DNA from 2 places in the Mycetohabitans sp. B46 genome. Region 2 is predicted to be linked to the other one. Evidence: riboswitches for the same ligand, from Rfam matches in the RefSeq annotation. Region 2 holds a riboswitch; the other holds the start of a gene.
What was found. A riboswitch is a leader RNA that binds a small molecule or an ion and turns the genes downstream of it on or off. The one in region 2 is predicted to bind thiamine pyrophosphate.
Positions count from the first base shown of each region.

Region 1: it holds a riboswitch for thiamine pyrophosphate, as region 2 does, so the genes downstream of both, IHE30_RS08405 (FAD-dependent oxidoreductase) here and thiC (phosphomethylpyrimidine synthase ThiC) in region 2, are expected to answer to the same signal.

Region 1 is NZ_JADBGL010000006.1:102,609-114,456, forward strand. It holds gene IHE30_RS08365 (MlaC/ttg2D family ABC transporter substrate-binding protein) at 1-379, opposite strand, end outside; gene IHE30_RS08370 (MlaA family lipoprotein) at 480-1,583, opposite strand; gene mlaD (outer membrane lipid asymmetry maintenance protein MlaD) at 1,595-2,179, opposite strand; gene mlaE (lipid asymmetry maintenance ABC transporter permease subunit MlaE) at 2,266-3,033, opposite strand; gene IHE30_RS08385 (ABC transporter ATP-binding protein) at 3,037-3,882, opposite strand; gene thiE (thiamine phosphate synthase) at 4,011-5,135, opposite strand; gene IHE30_RS08395 (thiazole synthase) at 5,132-5,989, opposite strand; gene thiS (sulfur carrier protein ThiS) at 6,058-6,255, opposite strand; gene IHE30_RS08405 (FAD-dependent oxidoreductase) at 6,259-7,383, opposite strand; TPP riboswitch at 7,548-7,685, opposite strand; gene IHE30_RS08410 (ABC transporter ATP-binding protein/permease) at 8,001-9,722, shown strand; gene thpR (RNA 2',3'-cyclic phosphodiesterase) at 9,766-10,335, opposite strand; gene IHE30_RS08420 (glutamate synthase subunit beta) at 10,428-11,848, opposite strand, start outside.
Region 2 is NZ_JADBGL010000005.1:11,032-22,879, forward strand. It holds partial or broken gene recB (exodeoxyribonuclease V subunit beta) at 1-450, shown strand, start outside; gene IHE30_RS06770 (AAA family ATPase) at 495-2,546, shown strand; gene arfB (alternative ribosome rescue aminoacyl-tRNA hydrolase ArfB) at 2,574-2,975, opposite strand; gene IHE30_RS06780 (hypothetical protein) at 2,979-3,344, opposite strand; gene IHE30_RS06790 (DMT family transporter) at 3,886-4,806, opposite strand; gene IHE30_RS06795 (glycine zipper 2TM domain-containing protein) at 5,109-5,321, opposite strand; gene thiC (phosphomethylpyrimidine synthase ThiC) at 5,437-7,368, opposite strand; TPP riboswitch at 7,450-7,556, opposite strand; gene IHE30_RS06805 (DUF1328 domain-containing protein) at 8,108-8,281, shown strand; gene IHE30_RS06810 (ferritin-like domain-containing protein) at 8,519-9,052, shown strand; gene IHE30_RS06815 (hypothetical protein) at 9,302-9,547, opposite strand; gene IHE30_RS06820 (DUF2474 domain-containing protein) at 9,912-10,115, opposite strand; gene cydB (cytochrome d ubiquinol oxidase subunit II) at 10,061-11,068, opposite strand; gene IHE30_RS06830 (cytochrome ubiquinol oxidase subunit I) at 11,074-11,848, opposite strand, start outside.

The DNA of each region.
Region 1 (11,848 bases), on a different contig from region 2:
GCGGCTGATACCGGATTTCCTGATTGCCAACTTGCGACAGGGCCCCAGAATAGGTTCGGATCAGCAGCATCTTGAATTGCTCGACGATCTGCTGCTGTTGTTGCGGCGTCGCGGTGCGCCAGTGCCGCCCCATGACCAGACGCGTCGTCCTCGCGAAGTCGGTGTACGGCAGAACCTTCTGGTTGACGACCTGCGTGATCCGCTCGATGTCGCCGGCTTTGATCGACGGGTCGGCGCGCACGATGCTTAGCACGTCGGTCGTCACCGATTTCACCAGCCCATCCGGTGTGTCCATCTCAATGGCCGGCGCTTCGGCAAACGCACCGGCACTGAACGACAGCAACGTGGCAACGACGGGAATTAGTAAAAACTTTTTCATCAACTCAGTCCTATCAATGATTTCTTTCCGCTATGTTTCAACGATCGTTCAACATTGGAGCGAATTGCGCAGTTCGAGTTTCATTCGCCGCGAACCATGTTCACCTAAACCGAAGATTCGGAATGCTATAGGGACGGCCACCGGGCGGAAGCATCTGCTGGCTCGGCACGTGCGTCTGCGATGCCGGTTGCACGGTATCAGCCGATGCCGATCGCGCCGCTGCAGCATCCGGCCCGGTCGCGCCGGTTGGCGCCTGCCGTTGTGGGACCGATGCTCGCTGCGCTGCGTCGGGCTGCGATGCGGCGGCCGGTGTCAGCGGTCGCATCGCCGCGGGGTGGGCAAGGCCGGCGCCAGCAGTTCCAGCAGTTCCAGCAGTTCCAGCAGTTCCAGCAGTTCCAATAGCTCCAGTAGCACCGCCGGCCGCACCGGCAGCCGGCGCACCTTCGGCGCCAGGCGTCAGTGCGCCATCGTCGGTCGGACCGGTGTCGGCGTCCGATTCATCGTCGTACGCGGGCGGCGGCGGATTGCCATCCGAAATCAGGTACTGGCGCCGTTGCAAATGGGCGTTGCGCACGAACGAGTATTTGTCGAGCGCCGCATTAGACAGCAGGTCGGTCGCACCAAGCAACGCCGCGCGCGTGCTGACGATGCGCACACCATATAGCGTCGTGCGCAACCAGATCGGACGCATGTAGGCAGTCAGGTCGCCCTGCCAGTCGACCAGCAGGCCTGCCGCGTCGCGCACGGTGCTGGGCCCAAGCAGTGGCAACACGAGGTACGGGCCCGGCGGCACGCCATAGTGGCCCAACGTGACGCCGAAGTCTGATTGGTGCTTCGGCAACCTGGCCTGGCTGGCAAAGTCGAACAGCCCCCCCAGCCCGAACGTGCTATTGATCGCCACACGCATGATGTCTTCCGTGCCCGCGGTGATCTTGCCTTGCAATAAATTGTTGGCGGCGATATACACATCGCCGATGTTCGAGAAGAAGCTCGATACACGATCGCGAACAAATTGAGGCAACGCCCAGTTATAGGCGCGCGCCACCGGCTTCATCGCCACGCGGTCCAGCGTGTCGTTGAATTCGAACATCGTCCGGTTAAACCCTTCCAGCGGGTCTTGCTTCGACGGCGTCTTCACCGTCGCACAACCGCCCAGCGCTATCGCAGCGGCCGCGGCCACGACGGTGGCTCGCATCGTTGTCATGCTGCTTCCCCTCAGTTTGCCGTCGCGCTTGCCGGCGCGACTTGGGTTTGAGATGCACCCGGGCTGGCCGCGGCAGGCCCGGGTGCTGCCGGGGCCGCCGCGGGTGCGGCAGGCGTGGCGGGCTTGCTCGCACCAGCGTCCGCCGCCTTGCTGTACAGGAATTGGCCGATCAGGTTTTCCAGCACGATCGCGGACTGCGTCATCGTGAGCGTGTCACCATCCTTGAGCAGCTGTTCGTCGCCCCCCGGATCCAGGCCGATGTACTGTTCGCCGAGTAGACCCGAGGTGAGGATCTTGGCCGACGAGTCCTTCGGGAACGTGTACGGCTTAAATACGTCGATCGTGACCAATGCCTGGTAAGTCTGCGTATCGAACCCAATGCTCTGCACGCGGCCCACCATCACGCCGGCACTCTTGACCGCCGCGCGTGGCTTCAGTCCGCCGATGTTGTCAAACTTCATTTTCACCGAGTAGGTGGATTGAAACGACAGCGCACTCATATTGCCCGCCTTGAGCGCCAGGAACAGCAGCGCAACAAAGCCGAGCACCACGAACAAGCCGACCCAGAAGTCCAGAGCGTTTTTCTTCATCGTCATCCCATCGGAATAGCTATTACCGCTGCGTGCTATACGGGGATCGCGCACGCAGTCGTGCCGGCGCGCCATGGCGCCGAGCCCATTCATCAATTGAACATCAGCGCGGTCAGCAAAAAGTCCAGCCCGAGTACCGCCAGCGATGCGAACACGACCGTCTTGGTCGTCGCGCGCGACACGCCTTCGGGGGTCGGCTTGGCTTCATAGCCTTGGAACAACGCAACGAAGGTCACCGCAAAGCCAAACACGACGCTCTTGATCACGCCATTGCCGATGTCCTGCCGTAGGTCAACGCCCGATTGCATTTGGGACCAAAACGCACCGGGGTCCACGCCGATCAATATCACACCGACAAAATACCCGCCGACGATGCCGACCGCGCTGAAGATCGCCGCCAGGATCGGCATCGCGATCACGCCAGCCCAGAATCGCGGTGCGACGACGACCCGGATCGGATCCACGGCCATCATTTCCATCGCAGTCAGTTGCTCGCCCGCCTTCATCAGGCCAATCTCCGCGGTCAGCGACGTGCCGGCGCGTCCCGCGAACAGTAGCGCAGTGACCACTGGCCCAAGCTCGCGCACCAGCGACAGCGCAACCAACAGCCCAAGCGCCTGCTCGGAGCCGTAGCGATTCAGCGTGTTGTAGCCCTGCAAGCCCAGCACGAAGCCGACGAACAACCCCGAAACAGCGATGATGACGAGTGAATAATTACCCAGAAAGTGAATCTGCTGGATGACGGTGCGCGGGCGCCGCAGCAATGGGAAGCACTCCGACGCAAGCCGCGCGAACATACGGGCGCCGTAGCCCGTGCGTGAAAGGCCGTCGAGAACGGCGCGGCCGACCGTGGCGATCATGCGCTACTCTCCTGCGCGCGGCGCAGCGCCGAGACCGAAGTCCACCTCCAGCGGCGCGCTCGCATAGTGAAAATGAAAGGGACCGTCAGGCGCGCCGTCGATAAACTGCCGCACGCTTGGATCCTGCGACGCGCGCAACTGCGCGGGCGTACCCTCGGCGAGCACCCGTCCATTCGCAATGAAATACACGTAGTCCGCGATCGCAAACGACTCCGGCACATCGTGCGTCACGAGGATCGACGTCGCGCCGAGCGCGGTATTGAGGGTGCGAATCAGGTTCGCGGTAATGCCCAGCGAGATCGGATCAAGTCCCGCGAACGGCTCATCGTACATCATCAGCTCGGGGTCAAGCGCAATCGCCCGGGCCAGCGCGACCCGGCGCGCCATGCCGCCCGAGACTTCGGACGGCGCCAAGTCGCGGGCGCCGCGCAAGCCAACCGCGTTGAGTTTCATCAACACGAGATCGCGAATCAGCGCCTCTGGCAGATCCGTATGCTCGCGCAGCGGGAATGCGACATTGTCGAACACCGACATGTCAGTAAACAACGCCCCGAACTGGAACAACATGCCCATCCTGCGCCGCGCCGCGTAGACCGCCTGGGGGTCCATTGCACCGACGTCCTCGCCGCGGAACAGCACCTGGCCTCGGTTGGCACGCACCAGGGCACCGATGAGCCGCAACACCGTTGTCTTGCCGCACCCAGAGCCGCCCATGATCGCAACCACCTGTCCACGCTTGAAACGCATGTTCAGATTCTGGAGCACGAGTCGCTCAGCGCTGTAGCCGAAAGCAACGTCGCGAAGCTCAAGCAGAATATCGGAGGCGGTTGGCGGCACGTAGGCAGTCATCAAAAGGCACGGAACGCGGATTATAGGGCCTAAAGCGGATCTGCCGCCTGAAACCCCGACGTGGACTGTGCGCGAGACCGCTTACACGCCACCTTCGCGGCGTAGGGCAATGGCAGGCAAGCCTTACATTATCGGATAAACTTTCTTTGCAACGCAAAGACTGCTTTGTCGACATCCTGGGCTTGCGTGACCGCGCGCACGAGCGCGGCACCGCGTACACCGGTGGCCAGCACGTCGTCCAGCGTCTGCAGGTCGATGCCACCGATTGCCACGCAGGGCACCACGCCGTCCAGGAGCCGCACGTAGCGTGCGAGTCGCGCAAGCCCTTGCGGCACGCTGGGCATCGCCTTGGTGGTGGTCGGAAACACCGCACCCAGCGCGATATAGCTCGGCTTGAAGTGCAGCGCCACCAAAATCTCGTAGTATCCGTGCGAGGACAGACCCAGCCGCAGTCCCGCGTGCGCCAGCGCACCCATGTCCGCGCGCGGCAAATCCTCCTGGCCCAGGTGCACGCCATAGGCGCCTTCGTCCAGCGCCAATTGCCAGTGGTCGTTGATGAACACGCGTGCGTCGTCATAGCGGCGTGCCGCCGCAACGGCGCGGCGCACGTCGGCCCGCAGCACGGCTAACTTGCGCGAATCTGCCGCGTCACCCGCCCCGTCAACCTTGCGGCGCAGTTGCACGGTACGCACGCCGAGCGCTAGCAGCCGCTCGATCCAGTCGGCCGTCGGCACCACCGGATACAAACCGAGCGCTGCCGGGCACGCGGCGAATGGCTGCACCGGCGCATCGGGCAACCCCCGCACGCGCGGAAAGCGCGACACATCGCACGGCCATGGATCTTGCGCATGCTCGTCGCCCTGCCGCCACGCTAAGGCGAGGCACAGCGCATCGTGCAGCGCGCAGCCACAATCGATGAACGCGGCGAACGCCGCGATCCAGTCGTCGCACGGTGCGGCCTCCAACGTGCGGACCGCATCGCCCTGATGCAACCGCATGGCACGCGCCGACGCGTCCAGTACCGCGGCGCCGGCAGCCACCCAGCGCGCGGTATCGGCCGCATGCGGCTGCGCATCGGTCGCTACGATCACGTCACCGGGTCCCGGCTGCGGCGGCGGCGCGAGACAGATCCGCACCGACTGGCTGATGCGCGACCCATCACCCAACCGTGCGCGGATACGCTCGGCCGCCTCCAGCAGTTCATCCGCAGGCGGATAAAAAACCTCGCGCTCCCGCAGGAAGGCGTCGCTCATGCCCGCTCATCCGAGGGCGGGACAGCGGCACCCTCCGGCGCGCGATAGTCGTCCTGGTGCCAGAATGGCATGCCGACCACCGGCGTACTCGCGTGCGCGCTGTCGCGCTCCGGCATCGGCCCAGCCAAGTACGCTTCGCGACCCGCCTCGACCGCACTCGCGAATGCCCGCGCCATCGCCTCGGGCTGCGCCGCCTGCGACACCGCCGTGTTGAGCAGCACAGCGTCGAACCCCCATTCCATCACCTGGCATGCGTGCGACGGCACACCCAGGCCGGCGTCGACGATCAGCGGCACGCCCGTCAGGCGCTCACGCAGCAACTTGAGTCCATACGGGTTCACTACCCCCTTACCAGTGCCAATCGGAGCGCCCCACGGCATCAACGCCTCGCAGCCGACGTCGAGTAGTCGCCGCGCGACAACGAGGTCTTCCGTGCAATACGGCAGTACCTTAAAGCCGTCCCGCACGAGGATGTCGGCCGCCTCGATTAAACCGACTGGATCCGGCTGCAACGTGTAGTCGTCCCCAATCAGTTCGAGTTTGATCCAATCGGTCTCAAACACTTCGCGGGCCATCTGCGCGGTCGTCACCGCCTCTTTCACGGCATGGCAGCCGGCGGTGTTGGGCAGCAGCGTGACGCCCCGGCGCTTCAGCGCGTCAAAGAAACCGACGTCGGCGTCGCCCTGCGCAGCCAACTGGCGCCGCAACGCGACGGTGACCATCGCGGGCCGCGCGGCCACGAGCGAGGCCTCGAGCGCATGCAGCGACGGATAGCGCGAAGTGCCGAGCAATAGGCGGCTTGCGAAGGGTTGTCCATACAGGATTAGCGCGTCGGCGGTGGAAAGCGAATGCATCATTGTCTCCGTTCATTTCGGTGACCCATAGGTCAGGTTGTCAGCTCGCGCGGCATGCCGCCAATGCGTCATCCGCCTGCCACGGGCTTGACGACGTCGATTCGGTCACCTTGCGTGAGCGCGCGCGCAGGATGCTGCGCGCGCGGCACGAATTCGCCGTTGATCGCGACCGCGTACGGCGGCACGGCACCATACGAGGCCAGCGCGTCGGCAAGGCGCGCATCGTCGGGCAACGAGAAAGGCTGGTTGTTGATTTGGATATCCATGATTCATGCGTCAGTTGAGCACGGCTGCAACGCAGCCGCACGGTAAAGCATCGGCCAGCGCGAGGCGGCACGCCATGCGTCGAAGCCGTCCGGATCGCGCACCTGCGCATCGAGCAACGCGTGCGCGAGCGCCACGGCTTCGCGCGCCACCTCAGGCGCAATCATATAGCCGTGGCGGTACAGGCCATTGACGCGCAGCACCGACGCACCATCCCACGACAGCGCAGGACGATGGTCCGGCAGGGTGGGCCGGCAATGCGCGTTCAGCTCGAGGATCCGGCCCTCGCCGAAGGCGGGATGCAGCGAATAGGCCGCCGACAACAACTCAAGCGCCGAGCGCACACTCACCGGCGACATGTCTTCGCCCTCGATCTCGGTGGCCCCAATCACATAGTAGTCGTCCTGCTTGGGCGCGATATACAACGGATAGCGCGGATGCAGCAGACGCACCGGCCGGCTCAGACCAATGCCCGGCGCATGAACCCGCGCGACTTCGCCCCGCAGCCCGCGCAGGCCAGACCAGGCCCGCTTTGCACCCAGTCCACGGCAATCGATCACTAGACCGGCAGCAGGCAGGGCATCCTCGCGCACGCAGGTATGCCAGTGCGTGTCAACATGCAACTCGTCGAGTGCGGCGCCCAGCGCCGCCAGCAACTGGCGGTTGTCCAGTTGCCCCTCGCCGGGCAGCAGGCGCGCGTCGTGAAAGCGCGTACCAAGCGCCGGCTCGGCTTGCGTGACCTGAGCGCCGTGCAGTGCGACAATGCCGTCGCGCAGCATCGTCATGGGCGCGTTCACGCGCACGCGCTGCTCGAACAAGGGCCATTCGGCCCGATCAGCCGCATGCCAGACAATCAGTGTGCCGTTGCGTTGGAAGAACACGGGTTGTGGCAGCTGCGGCAGCCATTCGGCCCAGCGCTCGAGCGACGCGGCGCCCAACTCCACCAACAACGGCTCGGCACTGGCCGCTTCAGCCAGCGGCGCGAGCATAGCCGCGGCGACCCACGCTGCCGCACTGCGTCCGCTCGGCTCGCCTTGCTCATACAGCGCGACATGATGGCCCGCGCGCGCGAGCCGCCACGCAATGAGACGACCGGACAAGCCACCACCCAAGACTGCGACATCGGGCATCGGCGCGGCGCGGCACGCGGTTTCTGAAGAGGGGTCGGATCGGTGCACGGCAATCGCATCCTATGTACGGGAATCGAGGTACAAGGACGAAACAACCGGCGAGATTCACGTGCGGGAACCTAACCACAGTGGCGCGCCGGCAGGCACGTCCTCTCCCTCACGGCAGAACGGAATCGGAAACTTCCCGCGCCGGTATTACCCGGATCGGGTGCAAAGGGACTCTCTCAGCCTGGCACTGCGCGGCTCGCCGCGCATCGACTTGCAAACGCGCATCAACGTGCAAAGCACCCCTGTTTCGTCTAAACCCATTAAATCACAAAATCGTTGCGGGCCGCAATTCGTTGCTCTGGCACAATGTCGCGCAATCGCCGCTGCCAAAGCGCGCGCCGCCGCGCGTCTTAAGCCGGAATTAAGCGGTAGCCGGAACAATCCGCATTGGCACGAGTCGGTCACCGTCGCGACGCCCGCGACGCCCGCGACGCCCGCGACGCCCGCGACGCCCGCGACGCCCGCGACGCCCGCGACGCCCGCGACGCCCGCGACGCCCGCGATGCACCGACGCACCGGTAACGCCGGTGAATGGGCCGATTTGAGGAACCCTACATTTGAGGAACCCTATGAGTCAACCCGCATCGGGCAACAACGAACGTATTACCACGTGGGGCCTGATCAAGCCGTACTGGGTATCGGACGAAAAGTGGATCGCCTGGGGACTGCTCGCGCTCGTGGTCGCGATCAACATGACCATGGTGGCGGTCAACGCGTGGTTCAACACATGGCAGCGCGTGTTCTTCGACTCGATCCAGCAGTACAACTACCCGGTATTCAAGCACTCGCTGCTGCAATTTACCGCGATCGCGATGGCGATGATCCTGCTCGGCTCGTATCGCACGTACTTTCGGCAGATGCTCGAATTTCGCTGGCGCCAGTGGCTCACCACGCAATACATGCACGAGTGGCTGTCGGGCCGCGCGTACTATCGGATCGAGCGCGACAAGCTCGCCGATAACCCAGACCAGCGGGTTTCAGTGGACCTACAAGAACTGGCGAGCACGACGCTGGCGCTCTCGCTGGATTTCCTGTCCACGTCCGTCACGCTACTGTGGTTCAGCCATGTCCTGTGGCAGTTGGCCGGCCCGCTCAGCTTCACCGTGTTCGGCATCGATGTGACCATACCCGGCTACATGGTATGGACCGCCCTGCTCTACGCGGTGATCGGCTCGTACATCACGCATCGCGTCAACCATCCGCTCGTGTCGATCAACTACCAACAACAACGGGTCGAAGCAGACTTTCGTTTCTCGTTGATCCGGTTGCGCGAAAATGTGGACCAGATTGCCCTGTACGAGGGCGAGCGCTCCGAGGAGAAAGCGCTGCAAGGCGCCTTCGGGCACATTCGCGACAATTGGCGGATGATCATGCGCTATACGCGGCGCCTGAACATTGTCGTGGTCAGCTATTCGCAACTGGCCCTCGTGTTCCCGTTCATCGCCGCCGCCCCGAAATACTTCGCGAAGGCGGTCAGCTACGGCGGCTATCAGCAGACAATCGGCGCGTTCGGCACCGTCAGCAACGCGTTCTCATGGTTCGTCAGCAGCTACTCGACGCTGGCCGCCTGGCGCGCCGTGATTAACCGGCTCAAAGAATTCCGACGCATCATGGCGCAACCGCAGTTGCTCGAGTCAACGTCGCGGGCCACCGAGCACGGCGGCATTCACATGAGAATGGCCGATACGACGGTACTGCGCGTGCAGGCGCTGCGGTTGTTGCGCCCGGATGGCACGCCGCTGTCGACGATCGGCTCGTTTGCAATCGCGCCCGGCTCGCGGGTGCTCGTGCAAGGCGCGTCGGGCTCCGGCAAGAGCACACTGCTGCGCTCGCTGGCCGGCCTGTGGCCATTTGGCAGCGGCACCATCGAGATGCCCGTCAACGCACGCGTGATGTTCGTGCCGCAGAAAAGCTACGTGCCGATCGGCACGCTCAAGGACGCGCTGTGCTATCCGGCGACGGCCGACGCGTTCACCGACGCGGACTGTGCCGACGTGCTGCGCGCCTGCCGGCTAGGCGAACTCGTCGATAAGCTCGAGGCAAGCAACCATTGGGAGCGCGTGCTGTCACCAGGCGAACAGCAACGCCTGGCGATCGCCCGTGTGCTGTTGCAAAAGCCCGATTTCCTGTTCCTTGACGAGGCGACCAGCGCGCTCGACCTTGACACCGAGGCAGCGCTGTACCACGTGCTGACGCAACATCTAGCCCACGCGGCAATCGTCAGTGTCGCGCACCGGCAGTCCGTGCAAGCGATGCACGACGAGACGATCGACGTGGTGCGCGATGCCTGACGTGCGGCAACGTGGTGACGGCTGCGTCCCGCGCATGACACAGTCACGGCCGGGCGAGCCCGGTCGGTACCGCCGCAAGCATCGCGTAGCGCGACCCGGCCGGCGTTAGCGTACTGCTCATCAACGCCAGCGTATCGAAGGTGATCAACGGCGGCACGGGACGCACCGTCTCGACATGGCGCGTCAGCGCGGGCGGATCGCCGCGCAGCCTGGCCAGGGTCAGATGCGGCCGCAACGGCCGCGCAGCGGCGGGCACACCGGCCCCCTCCAGCAGCGCGTCGACGCGAGCCACCCACGCGAGGAACGCCGGCACGGCGATCAGTTCAAGCGCAGACACGCGCGCCCGCGTGGCGCTGGGCAGCATCGCGGCACGCGAGGCGGGCAGCCTATCCGGCACCGGCGCCAGCGTCGGCCATTCGTCAATCAGCCGCGCGCCCGTATCCGGCGTCAGCGCGCCAATGAATCGTATGGTCAGGTGAATCTGCTCGCGCGGTATCCATCTAACGCCTGCGATATGACCGGCGCGCCATGAAGCGCGCCACGCGTCGATTGCATCGAGGGCGCCGGAATCGGGAATCAGTGCGACAAAGCAACGCTGCAATCTGACATCCATCGATGATCCCCTACGACAAAGCCGTCCTGCTGCAAGCGGTCGCCGATGATGAAAAAAGCCCGACCCGGCACCGGCCCGCGCACGGCTCAAGCTCAGCGCGGCAGCTCCGAGTCTCCCATCAGGAACGCATCCACCGCACTCGCACATTGGCGGCCTTCGCGAATGGCCCAGACCACCAGCGACTGCCCCCGGCGCACGTCGCCGGCAGCAAACACCTTGTCGACCGACGTGTGATACGCGCGCTCGTCGTCGGTGCCGGCCCGCACGTTACCGCGCTGGTCCTTGTCAACGGCAAACGCATCGAGCATCGCCGCTGCCGGCTGCGTAAAGCCCATTGCAAGCAATACCAGATCCGCTTTTATTTCGAACTCGGAGTCAGGCACCTCCTGCATCTTGCCGTCCTTCCACTCGACGCGCGCAGCGATCAGCTTGTCGACCTTGCCGTTGCTGCCCTCGAAGCGCTTGGTCGCCACCGACCAATCGCGCTCGCAACCTTCCTCGTGCGAGGATGACGTGCGCAGCTTGATCGGCCAGTATGGCCACACGAGAGGCTTGTTCTCCTCCTGCGGCGGGCGCGCCAGCAATTCAAACTGCGTGACGCGCTTCGCGCCGTGCCGATTCGACGTGCCGACGCAATCCGATCCGGTGTCGCCGCCGCCAATCACGACCACGTGCTTGTCTTTGGCAAGCAACTGATTTGCAAGCTTGTCGCCCGCGTTGACTCGGTTCTGCTGCGGCAGGAACTCCATCGCGAAATGGATGCCGGCCAGCTCACGGCCCGGCACTGGCAAGTCACGCGGCGTTTCGGCTCCGCCCGCCATCACAATGGCATCAAACTGTTCGCGCAATGCGTCCGGCGACAAGGTGTCCTTCGCCGCATGGTTGATCGACGCCGGCAATGGCTCTTTGCCGATGAACACGCCGGTACGGAACGTCACGCCTTCCGCCTCCATCTGGCGCATGCGGCGGTCGATCTGCCACTTCTCCAGTTTGAAGTCGGGGATGCCGTAGCGCAGCAGGCCGCCGATCCGGTCGTTTTTCTCGAACACCGTCACCGCGTGGCCGGCTCGCGCCAGCTGTTGCGCAGCGGCCAGCCCGGCAGGCCCAGACCCCACCACCGCGACCTTCTTACCGGTCTTCAGCTTGGGCACTTGGGGTGCGACCCATCCTTCGCTCCACGCCTTATCGATGATCGCGCGCTCGATCGATTTGATGCCTACCGCGTCGCTGTTGATATGCAACGTGCAGGCGGCCTCGCACGGCGCGGGACAGATCCTGCCAGTGAACTCCGGAAAATTGTTCGTCGAGTGCAGCACGTCGATCGCCTGCTTCCAGTCCTGGCGATACACAAGGTCGTTGAAGTCCGGGATGATGTTATTTACCGGACAGCCATTGTTGCAGAACGGAATGCCGCAATCCATGCAGCGTGCCCCCTGGATCCTTGCGTCCTCATCAGTCAGCACATGCGCGAATTCCTTCCAGTGCTTCACGCGTTCCAGCGGTCGCTCATACA
Region 2 (11,848 bases):
GTTGCGTCACTCGATATGCGCCGGTTTGCGACAATGCTAGAGGCGCACGGCATCGCCGGCATGGTCCTCGACGATGGCGTATTGCACGGGTATCTAAAGGGGTTTATCGATGCCGTGGTCGAGTTCCGCGGCCGATTTTGGATTATCGACTGGAAATCGAACTATCTTGGCAACTCGTCGCACGCGTATCGCGCGCATGCGCTATCAGCCGCGATGGATGCCCATGCATACCGGTTGCAGGCGCTGATCTATACGATTGCGCTGCACCGATATCTGCAGGCGCGCCTGCCGAATTACGACTATGACACTCATTTCGGTGCAAGCCTGTATCTATTTTTGCGAGGCGTGCGGCCGGATTGGCCTGGTGCCGGCATCGAACGATTCAGGCCGACGCGCGCCGCCGTCGATGCGTTCGACGCACTGTTTTCAGCGGGGGGCGGCCATGCTTGATTTCAGTGGGCGCGGAGCATGCCTGGCTTGGGTGGAGGGCCGTGATGACTGACATCATATTGGCCCAGGGGTTCTCGCGCCGGATCGGTGCGCTTGCGCAAAGCTTGGGGGCAGCCGCCGGCGATGTACGCGTCGCTGCGGCCGCCGCCGCGATGGTTAGCGCGGCCATTGCAAACGGACATGTCTGCATCGAGCTGGCAGTGCTTGCGCGGCAACTCGGGCAGCCGTCCGACACAGTCCGCGCGTCACTGCTTGCAAGCGGCGTTGCCACGCGCATCGATGACGACGAGCCGGCGCCCCGTTTGCCGCTGGTGATCGACCTCGATGACCGACTGTATCTCGCACGCTATTACGAATTCGAGCGTGGGCTTGCCAATGCACTGAACGTGCACGCGCGGGCGGAATTGGATGATGCGTCGTTCGATGACGCGCAGCGGTGGCGTAACGTACTGACCCGCTATTTTGGCGAGGCGAGCGGCAGTGACCTCGACTGGCAGCGCGTCGCGGCGGCTGTTGCCTTGTCCGGGCAACTGACGATTGTTAGCGGTGGACCAGGCACGGGTAAGACGACCACGGTCGTCGGCGTGCTGGCCTGTTTGCTCGATGCCAAACCGGATCTGCGCATCGCGCTGGCGGCGCCCACTGGCAAGGCAGCACAGCGCATGCTGGAGGCATTGGCGTCGCGCGCCGATCGGTTGGCTCACGATATCGCCGCCAAGCTGCCGACCGCGTCGTATACGCTGCATCGATTGCTGGGTAGTACACCGGACAGGGGTTTTCGCCATCATCGGCGCAATCCTTTGCCGTATGATGTCATCGTCGTTGACGAAGCTTCGATGATCGACGTCGCGCTGGCAAGCCGGTTGGTGGACGCTGTCGCACCGCGTGCCCGATTGATCCTGCTGGGTGACAAGGATCAATTGGCTGCAGTCGACGCGGGGGCGGTGTTCGCCGAACTGAGTGCGCATCCCTGCTATGTTGGACAACGTGCCGAGCGTATCGCGCAGGCGCTTGGCTGCACGGTCGATACATTGCGCAACGCGCTCGCTGCGCATGTTCGCGGTGGCTTGCCCCAATGTGAGTACGCTGATCCGCTATCGGACGGGGCGGGTTATCGCGCGTTGTTCGATACCTCAGCGCCTGCACAGCGCGATCTGTTCGCCGACGACAATCTGCCAGATGGAGCGGCGGATATTGTCGAGCCAGCGTCGAACGACATGGCACGTGCGGCCGACGGTGCACAGCCCGCTGCGCTTGCCAATTGCGTCGTGTGGTTGCAGACCAACTATCGGTTCGGCCTTGATTCCCCGATTGGACAGCTCTCCAGTGCCATCCGCGACGGTTTGCCTGAGAACGCGCTCGGTGTGCTCGACGCGGCAGACGATCGCGCGCCCGCCTACTTCATCGATGACGGCGGGCCGGCACTTGGACACGCGGCACGCGAATACATCGCGCGGGGTTTCGCACGCTATGCCAATCTGCTGGCTGGGATGCTGCAGCGGCACGAGCCGCAGGCCGGCGCACTGTTCGATGCGCTCAATGCATTCCGTGTGCTGTGCGCGGTTCGCGCCGGCCCGCATGGCGTCGAGGCGTTGAACGAGTGGATCAGCGCTGAGCTGCGTCGGGTCGCCCGCTTGCCGCTCGCACCGGCCGCCCGGTGGTTCGCCGGCCGTCCGGTCATCGTCACGCGCAACGACTATGCACTCGGCCTATTCAATGGCGACATCGGCATCGCGCTGCCGGCCGGCGACGGCGCGCTGCGGGTGGTTTTCGAACAGCGTGCCGGGCAGCGCCGGAGCGTGTCACCCGCGATGCTGCCGTCGCACGATACGGCATTCGCGCTTACGGTCCACAAGTCACAGGGTTCGGAATTCGAACGGGCTGCGTTGGTGTTGCCGCCTACGTTCAGCCGGGCGTTGTCGCGAGAGTTGATTTACACGGCTGTGACCCGCGCGCGGGCCCAAATCACGATTATCGGCACGCGCGCGGTGCTGGCACAGGCCATTGGCACGCCGACCCGCCGCGATACTGGGCTGTCGGCGCGGTTACGATACGCTGCGGCGCGTGCACGGTGCGAAATCGCCTTGTCACGGTAAAGTTGCGAGCTTGTTGCGCCGTTGTGCTTAGTCGATCACCGGCCGTCTACCGGCCTTGACTTCGCCACGGCGTGTCTTCGCGTCGAGCCTGCGCCTCCGCGACGCCAGCGTTGGCTGGGTTGCCCGGCGGGGCCGACGGGGGGTATTGGCGCGTTCGATTAGCTCGTGCAGCCGTGCGAGTGCTTCGGCACGGTTCAACTCCTGTGTCCGATAGGATTGCGCCTTGATGACGATGATTCCGTCGCGCGTAATGCGGTTGTCATTCAGTGCGAGCAAGCGCATCTTGACCCTTTCGGGCAGCGATGAAGATCGAATCGAAAACCGTAAATGGATCGCACTGGATACCTTATTGACGTTTTGCCCGCCTGCGCCTTGTGCTCGCACTGCCGTCATGGTGATTTCGTGGTCGGGAATGACAAGTTTGTGCATGGTTCAGTGTCTGCCCGTACCAGCCCCAGCCAGTGCAGCCGGTATCGCATCATGGACGCCGGTTTGAATCGCCCGCGTTAGCCACTCATCGGGGGTAATTGCGTCGGCGCCGACGTTGCGGTGTACCAGGGCCTCATAGCCAATGATACGCGTAGGCGTCATCGACATGACCGGCTGGAATACCGAGCGTAGCGTCAGCTCGCCGTATTGGGCGATCCAGCTCGGCGCGCCGCCATGGATACTGCGCGGATCGGGTTGCAACAGTAAGTTGACGCCATGCGCGCGCAGCGGGTGAGTCGGCGCCGCACCGGCTCCGTCGGGCGCAATCGTCACTATCCCGGTGTGTGTCATGCCGCTACGTCGCATCATGTTCTTCGAAGCCTTGCCATGTTGAATAGTATCGCGCTAACAACCGCGACGCTCCGCCACTGCCGGTAGAAACCTTGTCGCGAGTTTGCATGGGGCGTGCGGCGTGGGATCTGTCGCCACGGCTCTTGTTCCAGCAGCCGGATGTCAGTCCGCTTTTCGCTTTGCTCGCGCATATCTCGCGCGTAATGCTGGCTGCCTGATGGACGACCCGCATTTTGCCTGATGGACGACCCGCATTTCTTTGGGTCGCAGCATCATGAATGCCTAGTTCGATCAGTAGGATTTTTGGATTCTCGAACTGCTGCAGCAGGACGCCCGTATTTTGCATGCTGAGGTCGGACGGCGCATTCATCTGAGCTAGCCGGCTGTATCCGAGCGAATTCGCTGGCTCGGGGCCAGTAGCGTGATTGCCGGATAACGCATGCAAGTCTCAAACGACGCGTCCCCAAACGCGTCCTTCGAAACGGTGCCCCATTTCAGCAGTGGGCCGCGCGCAGCCGCAATAGGGTCTTGCCGCGGATTGGCGAGCCTGCGCCAGGCGTTACGATGTCTGCGCGCGTAACCGCTTAATGAAGCCGGCGGCGAGCGCGGTGCCGATCAGCACGACCCCGCATCCCTCGAGCATCCGCATCGACACGGATTCCGCGAGGAACAGCGCGCCCCACAGAATACCGAACACCGGTACCACGAACGTCACCGTCATCGCGCGGGCCGGGCCGGCCGTGGCCAGCAAATGGAAGTAGAGGCTGTGCGCGATCCCCGTGCACGCGACGCCGAGCGCCAGCACCGCGAGCCACGCATGCGTCGAGATCGGGGCGGCAGGCCAGCACCACGCGGCCAGCGGCAGCAGGGCGATGGACGCGCCAACCATGCTGCCGCCCGCCACGGTTAACGAGTCCACGCCGGACAGGTACTGTTTGGTGTAGTTCGCCGCCACACCGTATAGTGCCGTGGCACCGAGCGCCGCGCCTGCGGCGAGTGTTGTGGTGGCCGCCGGTACCGGCGTGCCGTTCGCGCCTACCGGCGCCGTGATCTGATCCCAAACCAGTAGTACCACGCCCGCGAAGCCGAGCGCGAGCCCGGCGGTGCGCATGCCGCTGAGCCGGTCACCGAGCCAAACGAATGCGATCAGGGCGCCCCACAATGGCGTCGTCGCGTTAATCACCGAAGCTAATCCGGCCGACAGCGTGAGTGCGGCATAGGCAACCAGGCAAAATGGCGCGGCTGAATTCAATACGCCGACGACGAACAATGGCCACCATTTGCGGCGCGCGCCATGCCACGCGCCGGACAAACCCTTTTGTGCCACCAGCAGCGCGACCAGGAACACCGCGCCGATCGACACACGTAGTGCCATCAGCGGTGCGACGCCGAATTCGGTTACCCCGATCCGAATGAAGAGAAACGAGGCGCCCCACAGTGCGGCAAGCACAAGGAGATGAAAAAGGTTGCGGGCTGTCATAGGCAGAATCAAAAAAAACGCCTATTACTCTAAACCCTGGCGGCCGCGCTGGGAATAGTGTTCCAATCGTTATTGCAGCACTTCGCTTATGGTGGAGGGGTTTTGCCCTGGGGCAAGGCAATGGATTTGCGTGGACTGTAGCGTGGAGAAGGGCGCAGTCAGCCCGCGCGGCCGTGGCGCGGCCGAATGCTTGGCCCATAGAGTCGCGACGAGCAGAGCAAGCCATCCGGTGGTGAAGTGCGTAGCGGGACAACAAGGGGCGCCGCGCGCCCGGCGCGACGTCGGGCGGGCACGTCGAAGGCTTACTTGCCGACCTGGTTGCCGATGATGCCGCCGACGGCTGCGCCGCCCAGCGTCGACAGCGCGTTGCCGCCGACTGCCGCCCCAGCGACGCCACCTACGCCCGCGCCGATCGCGGTGTTGCGCTGGCGCGTGGTCATCCCGTCACACGCCGCCAGGCTCGCCAGCAGCGCGGTGGCGAGCGCCGCGGCGCCGATACGCTTGACCGAATTCATGATCGTGACTCCTCGTTGTGTTGATTGCCGACCCAATTCGATAGTACGCGATCGATACGTTTCAAGATGTTGCGGTTTTGTAGGCAATTCGTCGCTTTTGTAAGCCAATGTTACTTTACTGTTTCTGGTAGATCTCGGCGCCTGACTGCTTGAACTCGATCGCCTTGACTTCCATGCCCTTGCGCAGCGCCTCCACTTCGCCCACACCTTGCTTCTCGGCAAACTCGCGCACGTCCTGCGTGATCTTCATCGAACAGAAATGGGGGCCGCACATCGAGCAAAAGTGGGCAACTTTTGCGGAATCCTTCGGCAGGGTCTCGTCGTGGAATTCGCGCGCCTTATCAGGGTCGAGTCCGAGGTTGAACTGATCCTCCCAACGGAACTCGAAGCGGGCTTTCGACAACGCGTTGTCACGCATTTGCGCGCCGGGATGCCCCTTCGCAAGGTCGGCAGCGTGCGCGGCAAGCTTGTACGTGATGATGCCTTCCTTGACATCGTCTTTGTTCGGCAACCCCAGGTGTTCCTTCGGCGTCACGTAGCACAGCATCGCGGTGCCGAACCAGCCGATCATCGCCGCACCGATGCCCGAGGTGATATGGTCGTATCCCGGTGCGATGTCGGTGGTCAACGGCCCGAGCGTATAAAACGGCGCCTCGTTGCACCATTCCAATTGCAAGTCCATGTTTTCTTGGATCAACTGCATCGGCACGTGCCCCGGGCCTTCGATCATCGTCTGCACATCGTGCTTCCACGCAATCTGTGTCAACTCGCCCAGCGTTTTGAGTTCGGCGAGCTGCGCCTCGTCGTTGGCATCGTAGACCGAGCCCGGCCGCAACCCGTCGCCTAGTGAGAAGCTCACGTCGTACGCCTTCATGATCTCGCAAATGTCTTCAAAATGTTCGTACAGAAAGCTCTCGCGGTGATGGGCAAGACACCACTTGGCCATGATCGAGCCACCGCGCGAGACAATCCCCGTCATGCGGTTCGCCGTCATCGGTACATAGCGCAGCAGCACGCCGGCATGAATCGTGAAATAGTCGACGCCTTGCTCGGCCTGCTCGATCAGCGTGTCGCGGAAGATTTCCCAGGTCAGTTCCTCCGCCTTGCCGTGGACTTTTTCCAGTGCCTGGTAGATTGGCACAGTACCGATCGGCACCGGGCTGTTGCGAATGATCCACTCGCGCGTCTCGTGGATGTTCTTGCCGGTGGACAAGTCCATTACGGTATCGCCGCCCCAGCGGATCGCCCACGTCATCTTGTCGACTTCCTCGCCGATCGATGACGTAACAGCGGAATTGCCGATGTTTGCATTGATCTTCACCAGGAAGTTGCGGCCGATGATCATCGGCTCGGATTCGGGATGATTGATGTTGGCCGGAATGATCGCGCGACCGCGCGCGACTTCATCACGCACAAATTCAGGGGTGATTTCGCGGGCCTGGGCGCCACTGAATGCCGCCGCGCCGAATGCGTTGCCACGGTGCTGCCGGCCGATCAGTTCGGCCAGCTTGGCGCCCTGTGGTCCGCTGTTGCGCAGACTTTCCAGATATTCATGGCGACGCTGGTTTTCGCGAATCGCAATGAACTCCATTTCCGGCGTGATGATGCCGCGGCGAGCGTAGTGCATTTGGGTCACGTTGGCGCCGGCTTTGGCCCGCCGCGGCGCGCGATGCAGGCCAGGAAAGCGTAGGGGCGCGGTGCCCGGGTCGGCCGCGCGGGCCTGGCCGTACTGGCTCGAAAGCCCTTCCAGTCGCTCAGTATCGTCGCGCTCCTCGATCCAAGTCTCGCGCAGCGCGGGCAGGCCGGCACGGATGTCGATTTTGGCGTCGGGGTCGGTATAGGGACCGGACGTGTCATAGACCGTGATTGGCGGGTTTTTCTCACCACCGAAGCCGGTCGGCGTGTCCGCCTGGCTGATTTCGCGCATCGGAACCCGTAGGTCGGGCCGGGAGCCGGTCACATAAATTTTGCGGGAATTCGGCAGCGGTGCGACTGCGGCATCATCCACGCGTGCGGACTCGGACAGAAACTTGGGATTGGCAACCATCGAATGTCTCCTGTGGGCAAAGGCAACGGGACACGGGAGACCGGAGAAGCGGTGGAGCGGGGTGGATTGCGGCGACATCGTTGATCGACCCCGGACGCTTCCCTGCGCTGGCATTACCCAGATCAGGTTCAAAGGGTGTTTCTCACCCGCTTGGCGATGGTGCGCAAGCAGGACCCCCGCGTAGCAAGTTCAAGATACACTGGTTCAGGGGCGTTTGGCAACCGCTGTCCGGTGAGCCGGCGGTGAGCGCGCATGTCGAGCGCGCTATTCAGCGTACTGCCGATAAGCAACAGACATCCCGGTCGATTATCCCTGTCGATTTAACGAGATACCGCCTGGGACGATCGGGTCCACGCTGCCACGTGCGCGCTGGCGGAAGTCAGCCGCCTACTCGAGCGCGTGCCAACGCCCGCCTTCTAGCCTCGTGTGCACGCATCCCATGGTCCGCAGTTTTTCAAGGTCGCCGACCCATTCCAGCGATTTCAGTATCCAGCGGTTCCAGTCAATTGGGGTAAGGCTTACTCATTGCATGAAAGAAAGTGGCGGCTTCGCTGGTCTGAGCACCCTACATCGGTGCGTCGTACCACCGTTCGGTAAATGGTTCTAAGCCCTTGATTTTAGGAAGACGACGGATTATCGGACAGCGCGATGCCGGGGTCGGAGGTGACAAATCTGGCATGTCTTTTGCTATAATGGCACTCGTTGCCGAATCCCGGCGCTTGCTATGGAGGTCGCGATCATGTTGAAGTGGGCGTTATTCTTTGCGATTGTCGCCATCATCGCCGGATTGCTTGGATTCAGCGGTATTGCCACGGGCGCGGCCGCGATTGCGAAGTTTCTGTTCTTCATCTTCGTTGTCCTGTGCGTGGTGTGCCTGCTGATCGGTGTGTTTGTCGCGAGGAAGATGATCTAGCCGCTATACGCGAACGACGAGCGTATCATGCGCGTAGATAAAGGGCCGCGATGCTGCGCGACGCAGCCGTGTTTCTGCTTGCCGCGGCTGTGATGACCTGCGCATCGAGGTTGGCCGGCTTGGCCATGCGTGGCGCGCGGACCGAGCAAAATCTTGTTTTATGTTTTTGATGTCATGTCCGTCGTCAGTTTGTTGATCGACGGGATGAGGGCATGACGGTCACTTAGGGAGGTTGCAATGACAGACACCTTTAGACTCGACCTGGAGACAATCCGCGAGCGCGCTCGCCAGCACATGGACGAGGGCCCCGTGACGTCGACCTACAGCGCGGATCGCGACACGATCCTAAAGCTGCTTAATGACGCGTTGGCCACGGAGCTAGTCTGCACGCTGCGCTACAAGCGGCACTATTTCATGGCAAAAGGGATCAACTCGGAAGCGGTGGCCGACGAGTTCGCGCAGCATGCGGCCGAGGAGCAGCAGCATGCGGATCAGTTGGCGCAGCGCATCGTGCAGTTGGGCGGGTCGCCCGATTTTGCGCCGGCCGGGCTGGCCAGCCGCTCGCACTCCGAGTATGTGGAAGGCGAGACGCTGACCGAGATGATTCGAGAGAACCTGGTTGCGGAGCGCATCGCGATCGACACCTACCGCGAGATCGTCAAGTACATTGGCGACAAGGACCCGACCACGCGTCGTATTTTCGAGGAAATCCTGGCGGTCGAAGAGGAGCACGCGGACGATATGGCTGACTTGCTCGCGGAGCGCGACTAACGCACTGGCCGCTTCATGCGGCCGGCGCACGTCGCTGTCCGCCGCGCCAATGGACCATGGCGGCCAGCGCGGTGGACAGTCCGAAAACAAGTTCAACGCCGAGCTAACCCTGCTGGTGACACGCCGGCGAGCCCAGCGCCCAATCGCCTGCACCGCTAATGAAAGAGCTGACTTTATGGCGGTATTGGCGCGGTTGCGCGCGTTGGGCCACAGCGTGTCGATCCCCGATTGATTCGAGACCTGGACCGTTTACGCGCCGACGTCCAGCATGATCACATTCAGCACGAGCCCGATCAAGCTCGAAGGCGACAACCTGAAGATCACGAACGATGCCGCAACAAGCCCGATCGCCACGGTCAGGCTTGCTCGCAGGTAAGCGACGCGGCCGCCGCCCACGGTCCAGCCCGTGAGCACGTCGCCACCGCTAGCGTCGCCGAGCAGGATGGCGACCTGCGCCGTCATATCCACCCATAGCGTACGATCCGAATTCAGCACGTCGAATAACGCGTTGAAGCATACCGCGTTGTTAATCTTCTCTGGCGAGGGCCGGAGCGCGCACAGCTGCCTATAATAAAGCTTGTTAGGATGGCAAAATATAGTGAAAAACGCGAGTTGATCGGGCCGGATCCGGACCACATTGGCTTCGAGACCTGAGCTTTGACCGTCATCGTCGACAGAGGTCGGCCAGCTTCACCCATTCCGTCACGAACAGTTTGATGCGTTGGCCGCACAGGCGCGATCAATGTTTTTAGATGGCGACTGCACGAGCCGCATTGTCTTGCCAACCACTATCTATGTCTGTCGGTATTGCATTTGTAATGATGCGCAGCGGTGACGGTGTGCGCGGCTGTTGGCCAATTTAGGTGGATAACCCGGCTGCGTGCATCACAACGCGCAACACACCAGCGACAACGGCCAGCGTGGCGACGCTAGCCGTCCACAGCGCGATCAGCCAAGCTAGTCGCGTAGCCCAGGTCGGCACGCGGTTTCTAGGAGGAGATTTTTGCATTAATGGTAGTGCTCGCCGGGGTGTACCTTGCCTCGGAACACATAGTATGACCATGTTGTGTAGCCGAGGATGAACGGGATGATGAACAGCGTGCCGAGCAGGGTAAAGCCCTGACTCTGCAACGGGCCGGCCGCGTCCCAGATCGACAGCGACGGTGGCACGATATTCGGCCAGATGCTGATTGCCAGCCCGGTGTAGCCCAGGAACATTAGCGCCAGCGAGCACAGGAATGGACCGGCGTGTGGCGCGTGGTTCAGCGAGCGTTGGAGAGCATAAACGCAAAGCAGCACCAGCAACGGGACGGAGCAGAACCAAAGCAGGTTAGGCAGGGTAAACCAGCGCTGGGCGATGTGTGGATGGGCGATCGGCGTCCAGATGCTGACGATCGCGATCGCAGCGAGCACGAGCCATGCGAGTCGCCGCGCCACGCCGATCATCGTACGTTGCAACGCATGTTCGGTTTTCATAATCAGCCATGTCGCGCCCAGCAACGCATAGATCACGACCACGCCGAGCCCGCAAAAAAGCGCAAACGGCTTGACCCAATCGAGGGCGCCGCCAGCGAATGCATCGCCATCGACCTTCACGCCGTCGATATACGCACCCAGCGCTACGCCCTGGAAGAACGACGCGAGCAACGAGCCGGCCATGAATGCGATATCCCAGATGGGGCGCTCGCGATCGTTGGCCTTGAAACGGAACTCGAATGCCACGCCACGAAAGATCAGGCCGAGCAACATAAAAATCAGCGGCAGATACAACGCGCTCAGCAAAATCGCATAGGCTTGTGGAAATGCGGCCAGCAGCCCGGCGCCGCCGAGTACCAGCCAGGTCTCATTGCCGTCCCAAACCGGCGCGACGCTGTTCATCATCAAGTCACGCTCCGCGCGGTTGGAAACGAAGGGAAAGAGTAGGCCGATACCCAGATCGAATCCATCTGTCACGACATACATCATCACGCCGGCAAAGATGATCACGGCCCAGACCAGTGAAATGTCGAAACCCATCGTCGTTATCTCCCGGCGTCGCCCGTCTTGGCCGTTCGATGCTCATCCTCGTACGCGGCGGACAGTGGTCGCGCCGGGGTGTGCCGCTGTCCCGGGCCGCCCGTGGGTGGCCCGGCATCGGGTTGCGGCCGGGGGCCCTGACGGATTAGCCGCAGGATATAGGCCAGCCCCGCCCCGAACACGAAACAATATGACACCACGAACAGCACCACCGACAGCAGTATTTCCGGCGCTGGATGCGGCGTCACCGCGTCGGTGGTTCGCAGCAGGCCATACACGACCCAAGGCTGCCGACCAATTTCCGTGGTCAGCCAACCTGCGAGCACGGCGGCCAGCCCGGCCGGCCCCATCACCAACGTGCAGCGCAGGAATGCCCGACAGTGGTATAGGCGTGCGCGGCGGCGCAAGAACAGGCTCCATGCGCCCAGCGCAATCATCAACAGTCCGAGGACAACCATCGCGCGAAAGGTCCAGAACACCACGGTCGAATTCGGCCGCTCGTCTGGGGGAAACGCCTTCAAGCCTTGGAATTGCTTGTCCCAGCTATGCGTCAGAATCAGGCTCCCCAAGTGCGGGATCTCGAGCGCATAACGGGTCTGCTCACGTTGCATGTCGGGCCAGCCGAAGACGATCAGCGGCACGGCTTCGTTGCCACGGTTCTCCCAGTGACCCTCGATGGCAGCCAGCTTGGCGGGCTGATGCTCCAGCGTGTTGAGCCCGTGTGCGTCGCCCACCACGGCCTGGATTGGCGCGACGATCAATATCATGCCCATCGCCATT